Regions from separate parts of the Comamonas sp. UBA7528 genome, predicted to be linked through region 2. Evidence: riboswitches for the same ligand, from Rfam matches in the RefSeq annotation. Region 2 holds a riboswitch; each other region holds the start of a gene.
What was found. Region 2 has a riboswitch for cobalamin ahead of B3349_RS01220 (TonB-dependent receptor domain-containing protein). Riboswitches for the same ligand answer to the same signal wherever they lie in the genome.
Positions count from the first base shown of each region.

Region 1 (3,492 bases), on a different contig from region 2:
CAGCGCCACCACAAAATCCAGCCGCTCGGCATGGGCCTGGTACTGCACCACATCCGACTGCGTCAGCTCACTGCGGTGCGACAGCCCTTTGAAGCTGATGGCCCGCGTGATGATGCGGCCGTCCACCTCGGGCATCGCCACATGCATGGCAATGTCGCGCGGCTGCAGACCGTGCGCATCGTCCAGCCAGCTTTGCTGGTTGCTGCCGGACATGATGACCTGCAGCACCGGAATATCGCCCGCCAGCGCATGGTCGCCCGGTGTTTCCAGCGACGACTGCGCAAACGAGGTGGTGTTCAGGATCAGCGACACCTGGTGCGCACCGCACAGCTGGTGCAACAGGGCCAGGCTGGTCGCATCCTTGAGCGACAGCAGCGCCAGCGGCAGCGGGTTCATGCCCTGCGCCAGCAGCTGCTGGCACAGCTGGTGGAACACCTGCGTATTGCCCGACTGCAGGTGCGCGCGGTAGAACACCACCATGACCACGGGCGCGCCCACCTGCCACTGCAAAGGCCCCGGCTCCAGCCAGTGCGCGGCCGTCGCCGCGTCGTGGTCGGGATGGTAGACCGCAGCGGACGGCAGCGCGCGGGGCGCCAACGCTGGCTGCGCCCCCTTCAGAAAGCTGTGCCACAGATAGCGGAACATCTCGCGCGCATTGGCCAGCCCGCCTTCGCGCAGATAGCGCCAGATGCTGCGGCATTGCTCCACGGAGGCCGTGCTTTTTTGCAGCAGGTTCAGGTCTTCCGTCGTATCGCCGGAAAACATCACCAGCACAATGCCGTTCTGGCGGCACACCTCGCGGATGCGCTCCGTGCCATAGGGCCAGTAGCTCTCGCCGCCCAGGTGGTCGATCACGATCACGCGGGCATGCTGCAGCACCTCGTCGACATACAGGTCCACCGAGGCCGGCTGGCGCAAATGCATCAGATTGGCCAGCCGCACCGTCGGCAGGCGTTCGCCGTCCCGTCCCTGCTCCAGGCCCTGCTGCGCGGCGCTGGCCTGCAGCTGGCCATAGGCCTCGGCCAACAGGGCCAGCGTGGTGTCGGCCGCACTGAGCACCACCACATCGGCCGGCGACTGGCCCAGGCTGGAGACAAAGGCTTCGTCATCGACAAAGCCGCCGGGCTGGACGGCGAGCAAATGCATCAGAGCGCTCCGGCGGTCAGACCGTTCAACGCGGCGCGGATGCGGTCCTCTTCCAGATCATGGCCGATGAAGACCAGGTGGGTCTTGCGTGCCTCGTCATCGCGCCAGCGGCGGTCGAAATAGCTGTCAAAGCGCTTGCCCACGCCATGCATCACCAGGCGCATGGGCTTGCCTTCCAGGGACACAAAGCCCTTGACGCGGTAGACGGTGTTCTCGGCCACGATGTCGGCCAAGCATGCCAGCAGCGCATCCCGGTCCACCTCGGGCAGCTCGATCACCACGGAGTCGAACGCATCGTGGTCGTGCGCGTCGTGGTGGTGTTCCTCGCCTTCACCATGCTCGTGGTGGCCCACCCGCTCATGGATGCTCTCTTCCGAGGCACTGGACAGACCCAGCACCACCCCCAGGTCGATCTGGCCGTGCTCGGCCGCCACGATCTTCACCTGGGCCGGCACCTCCTCGCGCACGATGGCCTCCACCTTGGCGCGGTCCTGCGCGCTGGCCAGGTCCAGCTTGCTCAGCACCACCAGGTCGGCCGAGATCAGCTGGTCTTCAAACAGCTCGTGCAGCGGGGATTCGTGGTCCAGATTCGGATCCTGCTTGCGCTGGGCATCCACGGCCGCCGGGTTGGCCGCAAACTGTCCGGCAGCCGTCGCCGGCACATCCACCACCGTGATCACGGCGTCCACCGTGCAGGCGTTCTTGATTTCAGGCCAGTTGAATGCCTGCACCAGGGGCTTGGGCAGTGCCAGCCCGCTGGTTTCGATCAGGATGTGGTCAATATCGTCGCGCCGCGCAATCAGCTGGCGCATGACCGGGTAGAACTCTTCCTGCACGGTGCAGCACATGCAGCCGTTGGCCAGCTCGTAGAGCTGACCGCTTTGCGGGTTGGCTTCGTCTTCACAGCCGATGCCGCAGCCACGCAGAATCTCGCCATCGATCCCCAGTTCGCCGAACTCGTTGACGATCACCGCAATACGGCGGCCATTGGCGTTTTGCAGAATGTGGCGCAGCAGCGTGGTCTTGCCACTGCCCAGAAAGCCGGTAACGATGGTGGCGGGGATCTTGTGGTGCGTACTCATGGTCAAAAACTCCTGTGCTCCGAAGAAAAAAGAAAGCTGCGGCCTCAGTGCCCGCTGCCAGTGAAAGAGGTGCAGGCGCGAGGGGAGCGCAGTGCAGCAGCAGGCCCCGACGCGGCCATGCGGCAGTGGGCGCCCAGGCCGAACGGACGCTGCGCGGCACAGGTCAGAGGGTGAATACGTCCGCCTTGCCCGGCAGGCCGTGCCATGAAGGCCTTTGCAGCGAAGCGCGCAGCCATGCGCACGCCCTGCACAGACGTTGGGACAGGCATGCGCCGGGCATGCCGATGTGTGAACGGTTGAACCATGCTCTCCCCGAGCTGTCACGCGACAAAAAGCATGCGATGGGGAGGATGTGCGTGCGACAGACCTGGGTCGCACCAGAAGCAGGTGGAAAGGGCCGGTCAGCAAACAGCCCACACCCCGTGGCATACCACTGCAATCAAACAGGTCGGTATTCTGGCTCGCCGTCATACCGCCCACACGGCCTTCCCAGGTAGCGCACCCAGTGGCATCGACGTGTGGCGGTCAGGCTTACAGCAGCGGGGGCTGCGCCGGAATGCTTCCCACCCGAAGGCGAAGGTCACCGGACTTCCCGTTTCACCCGGCATGGGCTGTGCCATGCAGGGCTCCTGTTCAAAGCGCAAATTATAGGAGCGGCAACCCACCCTTCGCGCAACGGGGGCAGCTAAGTGGACACTGGAGCGGGCAGCGCAGGCGGCAGCAGGCACTGCATATGGATGGTCTGCCAGACCGGCTCGGCCTCGCGCTGCAGCACCGCAAACCCATTGCGTTCCCAGAACTCCAGCGCCCCCGGCAAAAAAGGGTGGGTGTGCAGATACAGCACCTGGACTCGGTGGGCCTGTGCATGGGCCTGCAGCGTGGCGAACAACGCCTGTGCCAGCCCTTGCCGCCGCCACGCCGGTGCCACAAACAGGCGCACCACCTCCACCACGGACTGCGGCCCGAAATCCAGCTGCGCAAACCGGCCATCGTAGGCACGGTAGGCGATGCTGCCCACCACAGCGTGCTGCGCATCACGGGCCGCCCACATCCGCCCGCCCCTGTCCCCGTATACCTGCGCGAAATGCCGCAGGTCCGCCGGCGTGTCCTGGGCAGACACACGTGCACCGAACATCTGCACGCGTGCGTCGCGCAGAAAGCCGTCCACCTCCTGCAGGCGCTCGACCGGCTGGATGGAAATCAGATGGGACAAGGACGGGGACAAAGACAGGGTCATGCCAGACTCGAAACCGCTATGCACACA
Region 1 is NZ_DLMU01000009.1:107,754-111,245, forward strand. Features, by position in the region: gene cobN (cobaltochelatase subunit CobN) at 1-1,146, opposite strand, end outside; gene cobW (cobalamin biosynthesis protein CobW) at 1,146-2,228, opposite strand; cobalamin riboswitch at 2,658-2,876, opposite strand; gene B3349_RS11665 (GNAT family N-acetyltransferase) at 2,914-3,465, opposite strand.
Region 1: it holds a riboswitch for cobalamin, as region 2 does, so the genes downstream of both, cobW (cobalamin biosynthesis protein CobW) here and B3349_RS01220 (TonB-dependent receptor domain-containing protein) in region 2, are expected to answer to the same signal.

Region 2 (3,492 bases):
GTTCATTCCGCTGGCCGAGGAGTCCGGCTACATCGTCAAGCTCGGCGCCTGGGTGCTGGAGCAGGCGGTCAAGGAAGCGGTGCGCTGGGTCAAGCAGGGCCTGGGCGTGAAGGTGTCGGTCAATGTCTCCTCGCTGGAGCTGCACCAGCCCGACTATGCGGCGCGCGTGGCAGCGCTGCTGAGTGCCTATGGCCTGCCGGCTTGCTGGCTGGAGCTGGAACTCACCGAGTCGGCCCTGCTGCAGAAGGAGCCGGTCATCGTGCACTGCATCGAACAGCTGGCGGACCTGGGTGTGCAGCTGGTGATCGACGACTTCGGCACCGGCTATTCCAACCTGGCCTACCTCAAGCGCATGCCGATTTCCAAGCTCAAGGTCGACCAGTCCTTTGTGCGCGGTCTGCCGCAGGACATGAGCGACAAGGCCATTGTGGAAGCGGTCATCGGCCTGGGGCGCGCCCTCGATGTGGAGATCGTGGCAGAGGGCGTGGAAACCGCTGCGCAGCGTGAAACGCTGATGCGCATGGGCTGCGGCTTCTACCAGGGATTTCTGTGTGCCCCAGGGGTCGAGGCGGCCACGTTCCAGGCCATGCTGCGCGCCCAGGCGGCAGGCCTGGAAGCGGGAAGTCTGGGGGGCGGAGTGCCGGGAGAAGACCGGCCGGTGTAGCGGCTTTGGCCGCCGGGATGAGGGTGGGGGGTGTCTGCAAAAACCACCGCGCCGTCATCCTGAACCGGGGGTTCAGGTGGGCGAGGGCAACCAGACGTTGGGTTCGTCTAACGCGAGACGATCACGCTTGCCTGGCAATGTACCAAGCCCGTGCTCAGGGAGCATTGGTTCAAGGCAATATAAAGCACGGCAGATTTGCAGACGCCTTCATTTTAGCGCGTGCCCGGCGGCTTGTGGTGGACCGGATGGAGAAAAGGGGAATTTGCGCGGCAGCAGCTTTTCGGCGTTGCCGCAAGGCCTCTACAGCAGCTTGCTGTCGACTTCCAGCGCGGCTTCCAGGCGTTCGATCAGCGCCTGCGCCTGTTGCAACTCGTGCTCGCGCAGCGCCAGCAGCTCTTGCAGCTGCGAAGCCAGTGCCTGGGCTTCTTCCTGTGCCTGCTGCGCTTGCTGCAGGGCGTCTTCCTGCGGGGTGTCTTGCAACGGGGCCGTGGGCAGTGCGTCGGCCGCAGGGGCGGCAGGTGCCAGGCCGTTTTCCAGCGTCAGTTCCAGCTCCTGCTCCAGTTCCTGCACGCGGGTGTAGAGCGATGCACTCTCGAACGCCAGATTCACGGCGGCCAGCACCCCCACGCGTTCGCGGGCGCGCACCTTGCCGGTGTTGCGGATACGTTCCATGTCGGCATCCACCCGCTGCACGGCGGCCAGCAGCATGTCTTCCTGGCCCTCGGGGCAGGTCAACACATAGTCTTGCTGGAGGATGCGCGCTTCGATCTGGCTCATGGTGCCTCTTGGTTGGCGGGCAGGCGCTCAATCAGTGCGTCCACCCGTGCACGTGCCGCCTGCAGGCGCGAACGCAGGGAATCGCGCTCCTGTGTGAGCGCGGCCACCTGCTCGGCCAGCAGGGCATTGGTGCGCTGAAGCTCGGCGTGGCGCAGCAGCAGGCGATCAACACGCTCTGCCAGCGGCTCGATCATGGAAGGCTGCGAGGTCATGGACATAGAGGGTAGCAATTGTAGGCGTGGCTAAATGTAAGCAGGTGAAATAAGGCCGAATCAGCCTGCATATGACGCTGGAAAACACCGGTGCACAGCACTTTTTTTACGAACGGCACGACTGAAACTAAAATCGGTGCTGTTGGTGCTCGCAGCGCGGTTCACGCGCAGCAGTTCAACGGGAAGCAGGACGGCCTCGTTTTTTTCAGAACCCGCCCAGCCTGCGCTGCCCCCGCAACGGTGAGTCCCTGGTGCATGCCATGCACCCCCGCTATCTGATACCGCCACTGGATGCCTTGAACAAGCGTCTGGGAAGGCGATGGTGTGGAGGACCAGCCCGGATACCGGCCAACACTGGTGTGCCCGCTCGAACGGGCATGGTTTTGCCCATCACTGGCGGGGAGGCTGGTACGGGCGACTTGGTGTTTTTTCTCATGTTTTCGAATGTTTTGAAGGCCGGTGCCGTGGCGCCCGCCTTGCCGTGGTCTGCCGTGTCGGCGGCCGTGTTGTGCGCTGTGGCGGCAGCCGCCCAGGCCCAGGAGAGCCCCACAGCTCGCTCCACGCTGGAGGAAACTGTGGTGGCCGCCACGCGCAGCGAGCAGCGCCTGTCGGATGTGATCGCGGACATGACGGTCATCGACCGCGACCAGCTGGACCAGCAGGCCGGCCGGTCGCTGGAAGATGTGATGGCCAAGTTGCCCGGCGTGCAGATCACCCGCAACGGCGGCCCCGGCACCGAAACCGGTCTCTACCTGCGCGGCGCCAGCAAGCAGCACACGGCGGTCTATATCGACGGCATCCGTGTCGATGTACAGAACGGCTCCGGCGGTGCGCAGTGGGAGTCCCTGCCGGTGGACCTGATCGAGCGCATCGAAGTGCTGCGCGGCCCCGCGGGTGCGGTCTATGGCTCGGACGCGCTGGCGGGCGTGGTGCAGGTGTTCACCAAGCGCGGTGAAGCCGGCGTGCAGCCCTTTGTGGGCGTGGGGGCCGGCGAGTACGGCAGCCGCAAGGCCGAGGCCGGCATCAGCGGCGCCCAGGGCATGATGGATTACGCGCTGGGCCTGTCCTATGCCGAAAGCCATGGCTTCGACTCCAAGAACCGGGGCGTGCACAACGAAGACCGCGATGGCTACACACGCAAATCGGCCAACGCCCGCGTGGGGCTGCAACTGAACGCAGACCAGCGCCTGGAACTGACGGCCCTGACCAGCCGCACCAATGCCGGGTATGACGCCAGCAAGTCGGTCAAGGACGACCGTGGCCTGCGCGCGCTGGATGCCTATGGCCTGAGCTGGACTGCCCAGTGGACGGAGCGCTTTCGCACGCGCCTGTCCGTCAGCGAATCCACCAACCGCTACGAGACCTCGGGCACCAGCACCTACGAAGCCGAAACCCGTCTGCGCACGGCGCTGCTGCAGAACGAGTGGCTGCTGGGCCCGGGCACGTTGAGCCTGGCGCTGGAGCGGCGCGAAGACACGCTGGAGAACACCGGCCTGAAAAACACCAGCCACAAGGACCGCGACCAGACCGGCGTGGCCATTGGCTACGGTGCCAAGTTCGGTGCCCACAGCGTGCAGCTGAATGCCCGCAGCGACGAGGACAGCGACTTCGGCCGCAAGAACACCGGCGGCATCGGCTACGCCTGGGCGTTTGCACCGCAGTGGCGCGCCACCGCATCCACCTCGACCGGTTTCCGCGTGCCCAGCCTGTACCAGCGCTTTTCGGACTATGGCGATCCGGCGCTGGCCCCCGAAGAAAGTCTGAACAAGGAAATCGGTCTGCGCTGGGCCGATCAGGGCAACCACCTGGGGGTGACGCTGTACCGCAACAAGCTGCAGA
Region 2 is NZ_DLMU01000001.1:266,477-269,968, reverse strand. Features, by position in the region: gene B3349_RS01235 (sensor domain-containing protein) at 1-664, shown strand, start outside; gene B3349_RS01230 (cell division protein ZapA) at 965-1,441, opposite strand; gene B3349_RS01225 (hypothetical protein) at 1,438-1,653, opposite strand; cobalamin riboswitch at 1,780-2,020, shown strand; gene B3349_RS01220 (TonB-dependent receptor domain-containing protein) at 2,088-3,492, shown strand, end outside.

Region 3 (3,492 bases), on a different contig from region 2:
CCCAGGCCCACGCAGATAATTTTGCCGCTGTTCATCACGTGCTTCACTCCACCGCCGTCGCCAGCGCGTTGACGGCAGCCACCGTGATGGCAGAACCGCCCAGACGCCCCTGCACAATGGCGAAAGGAATCTGTCCCCATGCGCGCAGTGCATCCTTGGACTCGGCAGCACCCACAAAGCCCACGGGGCAGCCGATGATGGCTGCCGGACGCGGGCATGCCGGGTCCTCCAGCATGTTCAGCAGGTGGAACAGCGCGGTCGGCGCATTGCCGATGGCCACCACCGCGCCGTCCAGGTGTTCGCGCCACAGCTCCAGCGCGGCGGCACTGCGGGTATTGCCCATGGCCTGGGCCAGCCCGGGCGTGCGGGCATCCTGCAAGGTGCAGATGATGGCATTGTCGGCAGGCAGGCGCTTGCGCGTGATGCCTTCGCTGACCATGCGCGCATCGCACAGGATGGGGGCACCGCGCTGAAGTGCCGCTTCTGCGGCCTGCGCAAAATCTGCGGAGAAATGGATGTCCTGGGCCAGGCTCACCATGCCTGCGGCATGGATCATGCGGCAGGCCACCCGCTCCTCCAGGGGCGTGAAGCGGGCCAGATCGGCCTCGCTGCGGATGATGCGAAACGATTGCCGGTAAATCTCTTCACCGTGCATTTCATAGTGGTAGGTCATGAAGTAGTGTGTGGAGTTCTGCAGGCAGTGCCGACCCGGCCCGGTAAGGGAACTGGCCCCTGGGACGGTCAGGCTGCCCGGCAGAACCGGCATGGAGCCAGACCCCGTCCGTTGCGGACGGGCTGGCAAAAATCAGTGAGGTGGCATCGGACGACAGCGCGCAGAACTTGGCGCAGCCGCTGACGTGCAGATGCCCGCGCTCGGGCACGTGGGACGCCAACTGCAGCGCCATGTCCTGTGCCGGCACATGGGCCTGCGCACAGCGCGGGCTTCCGGTGCAGGCCGACACCCGCAGGCGGGCATCCGCGGCATCGGTCATCCAGTGCTGTGCATCCAGACGGGCAATGCACGACGGCGCGTCCGCCGACATCAGCAGCAGCGAACGCCAGGGCGTGACGCGGATTTCCGTGTCGGCCGCCAGGCTGGCCGCCAGTGCCTGCATCGCCAGGGCATCGATGCGCCCCAGCGGCACCCCCAGCACCCAACCTTGTGCCAGTGGGCCCGGCAGCACCGGCGCTGGGGCGGGCGGCTGCGCGCCCTGGCGCACTGCATCCTGCAAGAGCGTATCCAGCGGCAAAGACGACAGCAGCGCCGGCAGCCGGGTGGGCGGTTTACCGGAAACCGCCATCCGCGCACGGGCGAACCAGGTGGCCATGTGGATCGCGGCATCGACAAGCTGCTGCACATCGCCAAAGCGGTACCAGTCGGCGGCATCGCCCAATGCCAGGCCATAGCCGCCGCCGGCATCCGCCCAGACCCGCAGATCGGAGGCCACACCGCACAGGCTGCGCGCCGCATCGTCCACCAGCAAGCCGAACTTGCTGGGCAGCGCGGCCATGCCCTGGCGCTCCAGCACACTGGGGCACAAGCGCTCCACCACCGCACGGCCCAATAGCATGGCGAGCTGGTGGGTCCGGTCATGGGTCTCGTAAAAAGGGGTGCAATGCACGGGGGGCGCCAGATCGGCATCCGCATCCGCCGGAATCAGCCGGGCCGCGACCAGCTGCGCCAGCAGCGCAGGCAGGTCCGCATCCGCCACCCCGCGCAGCTGCACATTGCCCAGCCGGGTCAGCTCGATCTGGGGATGCGCCAGGGACAACGCCCAAGCCGCCAGCGCGGCCCACTGCGCCGCGCTGATGGAGGCGCAGACCGGGCGAACCCGGACAATCCAACCGTCTTCCGACCGCATGGGCTTCCATGCCGTGGGGCACCATCCCTGAACCTTGATGGAATCAGCCATGGTGCGTAGCGCCCCCATCCAGAGCCGCTGCCTGCACCGTCACACCCAGAAGCTCTCGCGCCATGCTGTATCCGCAGTCGGTCAGGCCGATACCCGGGCCGGACGATTGAAATCTGCAGAGGGGATGGAAGATGGAGGTGATTGGCAGCGCGGATGTGCGAGCCCATCAAGCCACATGCACTCCCGCTGCGCCTTGTTCACGCCAGGCCGGTCTCCGGACTTACAGAGCTCAACCCATGGGGGTTGACAGCTGGACGCGCCTTCCCGCTTGCGCAGTGGCTGTCATTGCAGCAAGCAATGACGGGCGTCCCCATTTCTCTGATTACCGTTGCGGGTGCAGTGCAGGAATGGTGGCGAACCACGCACCTGCTTCTCGTTTCATTTCCTTGCGCGCAGTGCGCGGCGAAACACCTGGGATCAGCGCAGATTTTACGCGATATCTGCCACCCTCCTGAAAACTCCACCCCAGTATCGGCCGTCGCTGATGCAACGCAGCAAATCACCGCTTTTTTCCGACGGCCACGGACTGCCGCGCCCACCACCAGTGCCTGCGGCGCTCAGCCGGCGCTGGCAAAAAGCTCCGCTCGTACCCACTCCCCGCGCCACATCGCCGCCAGCCGCTGGCAACGCCGCAGCGCCACCGCATCATTTTCAAAGTCGATGATGCAGCAACGGTCCACCCCCTCGGGGCGCACCGGCAGCGGGTCAAACCGCCCATCCGTCAGCAGCCAGACCGTGGCCCGGGTACCGGGCGGGCAGCGTCGCAGCGCGCCCTCCACGGCATCGACGGCAGGCTGGATCGGCGTTCCACCACCGCCGCGCAAGGGTGCAATCCAGTCGGCATTGAAGGCTCTGGCTTTCGCCGGCGGCTGCAGCCACCGTGCCTGTTCGCCCGCAAAGCCGATCACCGCCATATCGTCGCGATCGCGGTAGAACCGTTCGGTCAGGGCCAGCAAGCACCCTTTGGCCCAGGCCAGCTTTTCCCCGCGCAGCATGGACGCCGACAGATCCAGCAATACCAGGTGCAAAGTCTTGCTCCCCACGGGCCGGCGGCGAAAGCGCAGGTGCTCGGGCTGCAGTGTCCCGGCCCCCTTGGAGGCCAGCGTGGACACCCAGTCCAGACGCCGCCCGGCCGCCCCGTTCAGCCGCCCCTTGCGAGAGGTATTGCCACCGCGCCCCGCCTTGGCCTTTCCGGCCAGTCCCGCCACCGCGGAGCGCGTCAGGCTTTTTTTGGCGGCAAAGGCTTCAGCGCCTTGACCGTCTTCATCGCCACCAGTTGGGGGGGCGGCATGGCGCCCCAGGCATCGGCCGGGGTGCCATTGTCCGGCGACGGATCCGCCGATGGTGCCGCCCCGTTGCCGGACTGGCCGGACGGAGCACCGCCGGCTGCCTGCGAGGCAGGCGCCGGTGACGGAGGCGGCGCCTGCGCCTGTTCTTCGGAGGCCGGTGGCTGCGCCGGCTCGCCCGATGGGGGCGATGCAGGTGGCGCTGCCTGGGTACGCCGGTGGGCCAGCGCCAGTTCCGCCACCGCTTGCACATCTGCCGGCGTGACAGCACTGCGGCCGTGCAGCGCCGCATG
Region 3 is NZ_DLMU01000009.1:100,783-104,274, forward strand. Features, by position in the region: gene cobI (precorrin-2 C(20)-methyltransferase) at 1-35, opposite strand, end outside; gene B3349_RS11635 (precorrin-8X methylmutase) at 44-673, opposite strand; gene B3349_RS11640 (ferredoxin-like domain-containing protein) at 657-1,913, opposite strand; cobalamin riboswitch at 2,102-2,343, opposite strand; gene B3349_RS11645 (vWA domain-containing protein) at 2,471-3,121, opposite strand; gene B3349_RS11650 (magnesium chelatase ATPase subunit I) at 3,133-3,492, opposite strand, start outside.
Region 3: it holds a riboswitch for cobalamin, as region 2 does, so the genes downstream of both, B3349_RS11640 (ferredoxin-like domain-containing protein) here and B3349_RS01220 (TonB-dependent receptor domain-containing protein) in region 2, are expected to answer to the same signal.

Region 4 (3,492 bases), on a different contig from region 2:
GGTCCAGCGAGCGGTTGTCGCGGTTATCCTTGCTGTAGATGTTGGCGCCGGATCCCCGGAAGCCTGCGTTGTAGATGCCGTCGGTGCGGGCCTGCAGCTCCACCCGGTTCAGGCTGTCTATCTGCAGCCCCAGGGCGGCCACCGCGCCACGGCGCTTCCAGCCGGTGTTCTGCATGACGGTGCCGCCGTCGCCGGACTTGTAGTCATCCCGGGCGCTGGTGTTCAGGCCCACATACCAGTCCAGCATGCCGCTGGCGCCTGCCGTCTGGGCCTGGGTGCTCCAGCCGCCCCAGGAGCTGCCAGTCACCGTGACCCGGTTCAGCGGGCCGCTGGCGCCGGTGCGCAGGATGATGTTGATCACCCCGCCCATGTTCTGGCTGCCGTACACCACCGAGGCAGGGCCGCGCACGATTTCGATGCGTTCCACATCGGTCAGGCTGAGCTTGGACAGATTGGCTGTGCCGGCGCGGCGGCCGTTGAGCAGCACCAGCACCTGGCCCTTGAAGTCGCGCCCCTGGCCGTCGGTGGCGGCACCGCGCAGGTTCAGCGAGGTCTGGGCCGCCGTCCATTCGCTGAGAAAGCCCACCGCATGCTCGGCCAGCAGGTCGGTGACGGAGCGGGACGAGGAGCGTTCGATGTCCTGGCGGTCAATCACCTGGGTGGTGGCCGCAATGCGGGCCCGGTCCTCGGGCCGGGCCGTGGCGGTGACGAAGACATCGCCCAGCGCCGCAGCCGGTGCGGTTGTGGTTGCGGTCGCCGCAGAGGCCGCGGTGTTTTCTACTCCCTGCGCATGCGCGCCCCACAGCGCGCAGCACAGGGCGACGCCCACGGTCACGGGCTTCAGGGCAAGGGGGAATGCGCCAGATGGTGCACGCGATGGTGCACAGGGCAAAGCGACAGGCCCGCAGGAAGGGCCATAGGAAATACGGGAAGGGGTGCGCATGCGCGGCTCCAGATGGCCTTGCTCTCCCGCAAGGCCGATTCAAGAAAACATCCGCAGGCAGGCATGCGCAGACAGGACAGCTCGGCGTGCGAACCCATCCCACCTGGACTGCGCGCTCACCCGCGGCGTCCAAAAAAAGTGACAAGGCCGGTATCCGGGCTCGCGAAATGCCGAAGTCCAGGGACATCCGTCCTGGGACTTTCGGCCCACTCCACGCCTTCCCACGCAGTGCGCAGTGGCTTCAGGTCTGACCTGTGTGCAGAGGGTGATTCGCTTACCGTTGCGGGGGCAGCGCAGGCATTGCGCTCTGTGGAGCGCACCTGCTTCCCGTTTAACTGCTGTGGCCTTGCGGCCAACGCAGCACCTCGAAACAAGCATTGAAATGTATCTCAATGCAGCGAGGAATTATCGCTCACGACACATGGCTGCAACGACCGGAATGCGCCGCATCGGTGCGCCGGGCTGGCCACACACCCGGTGCCATCCCTTCGGGGTGCCCACCTGCGCGCCGCTGTGCCCAGGCATTCAGTCCCACGCCGGAAACGGGTCGTGGAAGCCGGTCCAGGCCCGGGGGGCCAGGCCCATTTCGTGGTCGGTCAACAGACAGGCATCCAGCCGCTGGCGCAGCGCCGGCTCGTCCATGCCGATGCCGATCAGCACCAGTTCCTGGCGGGCGTCGCCCACGCTGTCATCCCAGTGCTGGGTGATGGTGGCCAGCGCCTCGGGCTCGCGCGGCCATTGCTCCCGGGGTACCGACGCCCACCAGCGCCCTGCCCGACCATGGCGGCACACGGCCCCGGCCTGCGACCAGTTGCCCGCGTAGATGGGGCGGCTGGCCAGCCAGAAAAAGCCTTTGGAGCGGATGACTCCGGGCCATTCGGAGCCGACCAGGGCATGAAAGCGCCCCGGGTGGAACGGCCGGCGCGAGCGGTAGACAAAGCTGCCGATGCCGTATTCCTGGGTTTCCGGGGTGTGTTCGCCACGCAGCTCTTTCAGCCAGCCCGGGGCCCTGGCCGCCTCGTCGAAGTTGAACAGCTTGGTGGACAGCACGGACGCCAGCGGCACTTTGCCGAAGGAGGACTCCACAATGCGCGCCCGCGGGTTCAGCGTCTTCAGGATGGCCATGAGCCGCTGGCGCTCTGCGCGGGTGATGAGGTCGGTCTTGTTGAGCACCAGCACATCGCAGAACTCGACCTGCTCGACCAGCAGGTCCACCACCTTGCGCTCATCGCCCTCACCCAGCGACTCCCCGCGCCCCCGCAGGCTGTCCCGGGATTCGTAGTCCTTGAGGAAGTTGAAGCCGTCCACCACGGTGACCATGGTGTCCAGCACCGCAATGTCCGACAGGCAGGCGCCCGACTCGTCGGTGAAGGTGAAGGTTTCGGCCACCGGCAGCGGCTCCGAGATGCCCGTGGACTCGATCACCAGGTAGTCGAAGCGCTTTTCCCGTGCCAGGCGACGCACCTCCACCAGCAGGTCTTCGCGCAGGGTGCAGCAGATGCAGCCGTTGCTCATTTCGACCAGTTTTTCCTCGGTCCGGGACAGATCGCTCCCGCCTTCGCGCACCAGCGCCGCGTCGATGTTGACCTCGGACATGTCGTTGACGATGACCGCGACGCGCAGGCCCTGGCGGTTGTGGAGGATGTGGTTGAGAAGCGTCGTCTTGCCTGCGCCCAGAAAGCCAGACAGGACGGTGACGGGGAGAAGCTTTGCCATCGCCGGTACCAAGAACAAGATTTGATAATGATAACTCATTATCAAATATGAAAGCAGCACACAGCAGCGAACACACCCCCACTCCCCTCCTGTTCCCCGGCTCCTTGCGGGACAGGGTCATCCGGCCCTGCATCCCCTCGCATGCTCCCAAAGGCGCTCGGCGCGCAGTGCACCATCTGGCACAAAGCAAAGCCCCTGCTGTCCGGAAACAGCGGGGGCTCTTGGTATCACCGGTTTCACTGGTGTCGGCAGTGCAAGCGACCGCTATCTGCATCCCGTACGGGGGCACCGCACACACAGCGCGATAGGCACCTTGGAGCCGCTCACACAAGCTTTGATACGTCCTTGCTTCGCCTTGTCGTACTTTGGTACTGCCGGCGGCTTCGCGCCCCGTCTCCAACGCAAACCTGCGGTGTGCCAGGTCGTGTCAGCGGCTCTTATGGGCCGTGGATGGGGTCGGCCAAGGGGGCCGCCAATCAGGCCGCGAGCCGGTCACGACCTGGGCGATAGCGGCCCTGCCCTGGCTCAGCCGTCCACCCGGATCCCGCGGGACTGGATGAGGGTGGCCCACTTGGCCCGCTCATCGCGCATGAAGGCATCAAAGCGCTGCGGCGTGCCGCCGCCGTCCTCGGCCCCGAACTCTTCCAGCTTGCTCACCACATCCGGCATGGCCAGGATGCGGTTGACGTCGGCATTGATGCGGGCCACCACTTCGGCCGGCATTTTGGCCGGGCCAACCAGCCCGAACCAGATGCTGGCGTTGAAGCCGGGGTAGCCCTGTTCCGCCACGGTGGGCACATCCGGAAAGGCCTTCACACGCTTGCTGCCGGTCT
Region 4 is NZ_DLMU01000013.1:23,228-26,719, forward strand. Features, by position in the region: gene B3349_RS15570 (TonB-dependent receptor) at 1-835, opposite strand, end outside; cobalamin riboswitch at 1,072-1,326, opposite strand; gene zigA (zinc metallochaperone GTPase ZigA) at 1,469-2,659, opposite strand; gene B3349_RS15580 (Bug family tripartite tricarboxylate transporter substrate binding protein) at 3,185-3,492, opposite strand, start outside.
Region 4: it holds a riboswitch for cobalamin, as region 2 does, so the genes downstream of both, B3349_RS15570 (TonB-dependent receptor) here and B3349_RS01220 (TonB-dependent receptor domain-containing protein) in region 2, are expected to answer to the same signal.